2 regions of the Streptomyces sp. NPDC015125 genome follow, and region 2 is predicted to be linked to the other one. Evidence: predicted binding sites of a transcription regulator. Region 2 holds the regulator's gene; the other holds the start of a gene.
What was found. Region 2 encodes HspR, which represses chaperone genes until heat shock. Its sites were predicted from a motif close to TTGAGNNNNNNNNNCTCAA; they were not measured.
Positions count from the first base shown of each region.

Region 1 (3,404 bases), on a different contig from region 2:
CATCGTCACGCCCGCGCTCGGCCCGTCCTTGGGGACGGCGCCCGCCGGAACGTGCAGATGCACACCGCGCTTCTTCAGATCGGCGACCGGAAGCTCCAGTTCGGCGCCGTGGGAGCGCAGGAACGACAGCGCGATGTGCGCGGACTCCTTCATCACGTCACCGAGCTGACCGGTCAGCTGGAGCCCGGACGCCCCGGTCTCCGGATCGGCGAGCGAGGCCTCCACATAGAGGACATCGCCGCCGGCGCCGGTGACCGCGAGTCCGGTGACCACTCCGGGGACCGCGGTGCGCCGCTCGGCCGGGTCCTGTGCCGACTCGGGGGTGTGGTGCGGCCGCCCGATCAGCGGGCGCAGCTGGTCCGCACCTACCGTGAACGGCAGCTCCCGCTCCCCCAGCTCGTGCTGTGCGGTGACCTTTCGCAGCAGCCTGGCGACGGCGCGCTCCAGATTCCGTACGCCCGCCTCGCGGGTGTATTCCCCCGCCAGCTTGCGCAGCGCGTCGTCCTGCAGGGTCACCTCACCGGTCTCCAGACCGGCCCGCTCCAGCTGGCGCGGCAGCAGGTGGTCCCGGGCGATGACGACCTTCTCGTCCTCGGTGTAGCCGTCCAGGCGCACCAGCTCCATCCGGTCGAGCAGCGGCTCGGGGATGGCTTCGAGGACATTGGCGGTGGCCAGGAAGACCACATCGCTGAGGTCGAGTTCGACCTCCAGGTAGTGGTCGCGGAAGGTGTGGTTCTGCGCCGGGTCCAGGACCTCCAGGAGGGCGGCGGCCGGGTCGCCCCGGAAGTCCGAGCCCACCTTGTCGATCTCGTCGAGCAGCACCACGGGGTTCATCGACCCGGCCTCCTTGACGGCCCGTACGATCCGGCCGGGCAGCGCGCCGACGTACGTACGGCGGTGGCCGCGGATCTCCGCCTCGTCCCGGATGCCGCCGAGCGCGACCCGGACGAACTTCCGGCCCATGGCCCGCGCGACGGACTCGCCGAGCGAGGTCTTGCCGACGCCGGGCGGCCCGACGAGCGCCAGCACGGCGCCGCCCGCCCGTCGCCCGCCACCGCCCTTGCCCGAATCGCCGCCCGATGCCCCCTTCGACGGCCCGCCGATCAGCCCGAGGCCACGCTCGGCCCGCCGCTTGCGGACGGCCAGGTATTCGGTGATCCGCTCCTTGACGTCCTCCAGGCCCGAGTGGTCGGCGTCCAGGATCTCCCTGGCGCCGGCGATGTCGTAGGCGTCCTCGGTGCGTTCGTTCCAGGGCAGTTCCAGGACGGTGTCCAGCCAGGTGCGGATCCAGGAGCCCTCGGGGTTCTGGTCGCTGGACCGCTCCAGCTTGTCGACCTCCTTGAGGGCGGCCTTGCGGACGTCCTCGGGCAGGTCGGCGGCCTCGACCCGGGCGCGGTAGTCGTCGCCCTCGTCCTCCGGATCGCCGTTCAGCCCGGCGAGTTCCTTGCGGACCGCCTCCAACTGCCGCCGCAGCAGGAACTCCCGCTGCTGCTTGTCGACGCCCTCCTGGACGTCCTTGGCGATGGATTCGGCGACGTCCTGCTCGGCGAGGTGCTCGCGCAGCGCCTCGGTGGCGAACTTCAGCCGGGCGACCGGATCGGCGGTCTCCAGCAGATGGACCTTCTGTTCGGTGGTCAGGAACGGCGAGTAGCCGGAGTTGTCGGCCAGCGTCGGGACGTCCTCGATCTGCTGGACGCGGTCGACGACCTGCCAGGCGCCACGCTTGCGCAGCCAGCTGGTGGCCAGCGCCTTGTACTCCGTGACGAGTTCGGTCACCGCGCCGGGCAGGGGATCGGGGACCGTCTCCTCGACGGTCGTGCCCTCCACCCAGAGCGCTGCGCCGGGCCCGGTCGTGCCGGATCCGATCCGTACCCGGCCCAGGCCCCGGATCAGCGCGCCGGGGTCGCCGTCGGACAGCCGACCGACCTGCTCGATCCGCCCGAGCGTGCCGATGCCGGCGTAGGTGCCGTCGACGCGGGGCACAAGCAGCACCCGCGGTTTGTTGCCCGAGGTGGCGGCGGCCTGTGCGGCCTCCACCGCTGCCCGTACGTCCGCGTCGGACAGGTCCAGGGGCACCACCATGCCGGGGAGCACGACCTCGTCATCGAGCGGCAGCACGGGCAGAGTGAGCGGTGTGGACGTCGCAGCCATGATCTCCCCTTAGGCAAGCAAGTTGAGCTTTACCCACTCAATGCAGCCGGGCCGAGAGATGTTCCCCTCTGTGCGTTCGCTGTGAGCGATCAGATGCGGCGTGCTACCAGTGGGCGGGGCGGGACAAGGCCTGCGGCAGCTTGGTCGCCGCGTCGCCCTTGGCCGCATTGAGCTGCGACTGGGTCAGGAAGAGGGCGCCGGTGAGATCGGCACCACTGAGGTCGGCGTCCCGCAGATCGGCGCCGATCAGGTCCGCCGTGCGCAGATCGGCGCCCTTGAGGTCGGCGGCGATGAGGTAGGCCCCGCGGAGATTGGCGCCCCGGAGATGAGCGCCCTTGAGGCGGGCCCCCATGAGATCGGCCCCCCTCCGCTCCTTCTTGCGGCCCGGTACCCCGGCCCGTACGAGTTCGCTGGTCCGCAGCAGCAGGGCGTTGACCTCGCCCCGGTGGGCGGGCACATCGAGCGCCGTGAGTTCCTGGGCGCCGGCGCGGGTGAGGCCTTCGGTCTTCTCCAGCGCGGCCCGCAGGTCGGCGTGTACCGGATGGGCCGCGGGACGGGTCAGCGCCTCGGCCAGGTACCAGAGGAGTTCGTGCAGCTGCCGCATGACGGGGAAGACGTCGAACATCTGCCGGGCGGTCCCCGGGGCCTGCCGCCAGTCCCGTCCGCCGAAGGTGACCTGGGAGACCTTCTGCCCGGCGCCGAAGCAGTCGAAGACGGTGCAGCCGGAGAAGCCGCGCGGGCGAAGGTCGGTGTGGATGCCGCAGCGGAAGTCCGTCTGCAGATTCGGGCAGGGCCGGCCGGCGTCCTTGTCGATCGCGAAGTCCGCCGAGGCCGCGAACGGCAGCGCGACACAGCAGAGCCCGAAGCAACTGCCGCAGTCGGACTGCAGACCGAGATCGGCGGTGTCCGGAATCGATTGCTCGTGGTCTGTCGATGGCATGCGGTCTGGGGACAAGGCGGGTGCACTCCTGCGGCCGGCAAGCGCCGCACGAGGCCGCGCTCGGAAGGGGCCGCCATTCTCCCAGGCGGTCACGGCGCACCGCGCCCGGCCGGATTCGCTCACGGAGGGAGGGCAACGGCCCCTTCGCCGAACGGCGTTGTCAGTGGTGGCCTCTAGCCTCGGGACCATGAGCATGATCGGTGAGTACGCACGTGTCACCCCTGCCGAACTCGACCGCGCCCTCGGCAATCCCGAGTGGGCGCTGGAGCTGGTCGGCGGCTGGATGGAGGCGGAGGCGGAGGCGGCCGGGCCT
Region 1 covers NZ_JBIBVF010000001.1:457,428-460,831, forward strand. Annotated here, with positions in the region: gene lon (endopeptidase La) at 1-2,151, opposite strand, end outside; gene ACF088_RS01945 (pentapeptide repeat-containing protein) at 2,255-3,091, opposite strand; gene ACF088_RS01950 (YfbM family protein) at 3,279-3,404, shown strand, end outside.
Region 1: a site for HspR is predicted at 2,174-2,192, ahead of lon (endopeptidase La). Genes of this name have one in related genera too.

Region 2 (3,404 bases):
GACGCTCACCACGCTGCGTACGAACGGGACGCCGCACGTCGTCCCGGTAGGCGTCACCTACGACGCCGGGCAGCGGATCGCGCGGATCATCACCCGCAAGGACAGTGCCAAGGTCAAGAACATCCTCGCCGCCGGGGCGGACGGCGCCACCGTCGCCGTGTGCCAGGTCGACAAGGGGCGCTGGGCGACCCTGGAGGGCATCGCACGGGTGCGTACGGACGCCGAGCCGGTGGCCGACGCGGTGCGCCGGTACGCCGAGCGCTACGGCCGGACGCCGACGCCCAACCCCGATCGCGTCATGATCGAGATCGCGGTCACCAAGGCGATGGGACGGGCCTGAGGACCGGCCCACCGCTCCCGCCTCCCTCCTCTCGCCTCCCTCCTCTCGCCTCCCACCGACTCCGCCGGGCCCCTGGCCGAAAACGGACCCTCCCGCTCCGCCTCCGGCCGTCCACCTGGTACTCAGGACCGACGGGAACCGAATAGCTCCGTGCAAGGACGGGCGGCATCGGGCCTGTCCCAGGCAAAAGACGGCAGCTGGAGGCCGCATGGCGTCGGCAGTGCGCATCGTGACGACCGCTCCGCGCCGTCCGTCCCCCACCCGGCCGCACCCGCACGCCGAGCTCTGCCCGCGCTGCGGCGGCCAACTGGCCGTCAGCCAGGACGGCTGGAAGATCTGCCACGCCTGCGGTTACGCTTCGCCGCCCGGTACAGCCCCTCCTCCACGGGCCACCCGCGGGGGTATCGTCGCCCCCACAGTCGCCACGCCCCGGAGGGCACGATGAACTCGGTCCGAGTGACGGCGATCGCCTGCCTGATGCCGCTGTCCGAGCTGGACGAGGATCCGTTCCTGGTGGATGACCGCGGCCAGCACGACATGTGCACACAGTGGGCGGCAGCCCGTGACTACCACCTGACCTGCCGGCTCAGCCTGCACCACCTGCGCGCCGACCACGGCGCACTGTGGCGCGATGTCGAAGAGGGCCTGGTGGACGTGTTCGTGGCGCCCAACCACCGGGCACTGGAGAACGCCATCGACGGCACCGCCGAGTTCACCGCACGGTGCGCCGAGGCCGGGGTGCGTCTGGAGACCGCCGACCTCGACGAGCCGGTCTACACCCTGGCGATGAAGTCGCATGTGCACCGCCGGCTGTCGATGCCGACGGCGGGGTACAACGGCTGCTGAGCGGGAGCGGCCGTACGCCAACGGACGCAAAGCGGCACGGCACCACGCCGCACTACGCGCACCGCACACCGCACACCGCACACCGCACACCGCACACCGCGCGCAAACGCGACAAGGGCCGGGTTTCCCCGGCCCTTTGCCACCTCTTGCGCCGGGTGCCGCGCCCCGGCCGGCCGGATCACTCCGGCCGCTTGGGCCGCCACACCACCAGCGCGCTGGTCTGCTGCACGTCGTGATACGGCACCAGATCACGCCGGTAGGAGGCGTGCACCGCCGCTTCCCGCTGCTGCATCGCACTGGCCGCGCCCTCCAGGGCGCCCTGCAGTTCGACGACCCGCTGCTGCAGGGCCGCGACCTGGTTCTCCAGCTCGATGATGCGCTTGATGCCGGCGAGGTTGATGCCCTCGTCCTGGGACAACTGCTGCACCGTACGGAGCAGTTCGATGTCCCGGGCCGAATAGCGGCGGCCCCGCCCGGGCGTGCGGTCGGGCGAGACCAGCCCCAGCCGGTCGTACTGCCGAAGAGTCTGCGGATGCAGGCCGGAGAGCTGAGCCGCGACGGAGATGACGTACACCGGCGACTCTTCGGTCAGTTCATAGGGGTTACGACGCTGCCCGCCCCGGCTGTCCATCTCAAGCTCCCTTCGCGGCCTGGAACAGCTCTGCCCGCGGGTCCGGGCCCGCGGTCGCCTCGCGATAGGACTCCAGCGACTCCTTCGCCTTGCCGCTGAGGTCGCTGGGGACCAGCACCTCTATGGTGACCAGCAGATCACCCCGTGTGCCGTCCTTGCGGGTCGCACCCTTGCCCCGGGCGCGCATGGTGCGTCCGTTGGGGGTGCCGGCCGGCAACTTCAGCGTCACCGGCGGGCCGCCCAGCGTCGGCACCTTGACCTCACCACCGAGCGCGGCCTCCGGGAAGGTGACCGGCACCGTGACGGTGAGGTTGTCGCCCTTGCGGCCGAAGACCGGGTGGGCGTCGACATGCACGACCACATACAGATCGCCGGCCGGGCCGCCCTGCTCACCCGGAGCGCCCTTGCCGCGCAGCCGGATGCGCTGCCCGTCGGAGACACCCGCGGGGATCCGGACCTGCATCGTGCGGGCACTGGTCGCACGGCCACTGCCCTTGCAGACCTCGCAGGGGTCCTGGGCGATCAGGCCCCGGCCCTTGCAGTCGGCGCACGGGTCGGTGAGCGAGAAGCCACCGCCCGCGCCCCGGCTGACCTGGCCGGTGCCGACACAGGTCGGACAGACCCGCGGCGTACCGTTTTTGTCGCCGGTGCCCGAACACGCCTTGCACGGCGCCTGGCTGGACATCCGCAGCGGGACCGTGGCCCCGTCGACCGCCTCGGTGAAGCTGAGCGTCACCTCGGACTCGATGTCCTGGCCGCGGCGCGCGTGGGTACGCGTACCGGCGCCGCCGCGGTTGAACAGGCCGCCGAAGACATCCCCGAGCCCGCCGCCGAAGCCGCCACCGCCCCCGCCACCCTGACCGGGCGTGCCCCCGAAGAGGTCGCCCAGGTCGAAGTTGAAGGAGCCGCCGCCGGCCGGACCCGGCCGGTAGCCGCCGTTGCCGAACAGCGCGCGCGCCTCGTCGTACTCCTTGCGGCGTTTGGTGTCGCCCAGGATGTCGTGGGCCTCGGAGATCTCCTTGAAGCGCTCCTCGGCCTTGGCGTCGCCCTTGTTGGCGTCCGGATGGAACTCGCGGGCGAGCTTGCGGTACGCCTTCTTGATCTCCGCCTCGGTGGCGTCCTTCGGGACGCCGAGGACCTTGTAGTAGTCCTTCTCGACGAAGTCCTTGGTGCTCATCCCCGACGTCCCTCCTCCCGCACGGATTTTCTCTCTGTCCTCACGTCAGCCCTCTTCCGGGCCACCGCTCTCCTCGTCCGAAGCCTTGGGGTCCTCGTCGGAGGCGGACTTGGCGCCCTGGGCGCCCGGCTGCGGTTCGGCGACGGCGACCCGCGCGGGGCGGATCGTTCGTTCACCGATGCGATACCCGGGCTGCAGGATCGCCACGCACGTCGTCTCGGTGACATCCGGCGCGTACGAATGCATCAGCGCCTCGTGGATCGTCGGGTCGAAGGGCTCGCCCTCCTTGCCGAACTGCTGCAGACCCAGCTTGGCGACCACGGTCTCCATCGATTCGGCCACCGACTTGAAGCCGCCGACCAGTTCACCGTGCTCACGGGCACGGCCGATGTCGTCGAGGGTGGGAAGGA
Region 2 covers NZ_JBIBVF010000025.1:105,206-108,609, forward strand. Annotated here, with positions in the region: gene ACF088_RS35140 (pyridoxamine 5'-phosphate oxidase family protein) at 1-340, shown strand, start outside; gene ACF088_RS35145 (hypothetical protein) at 782-1,186, shown strand; gene ACF088_RS35150 (heat shock protein transcriptional repressor HspR) at 1,365-1,817, opposite strand; gene dnaJ (molecular chaperone DnaJ) at 1,819-2,994, opposite strand; gene grpE (nucleotide exchange factor GrpE) at 3,040-3,404, opposite strand, start outside.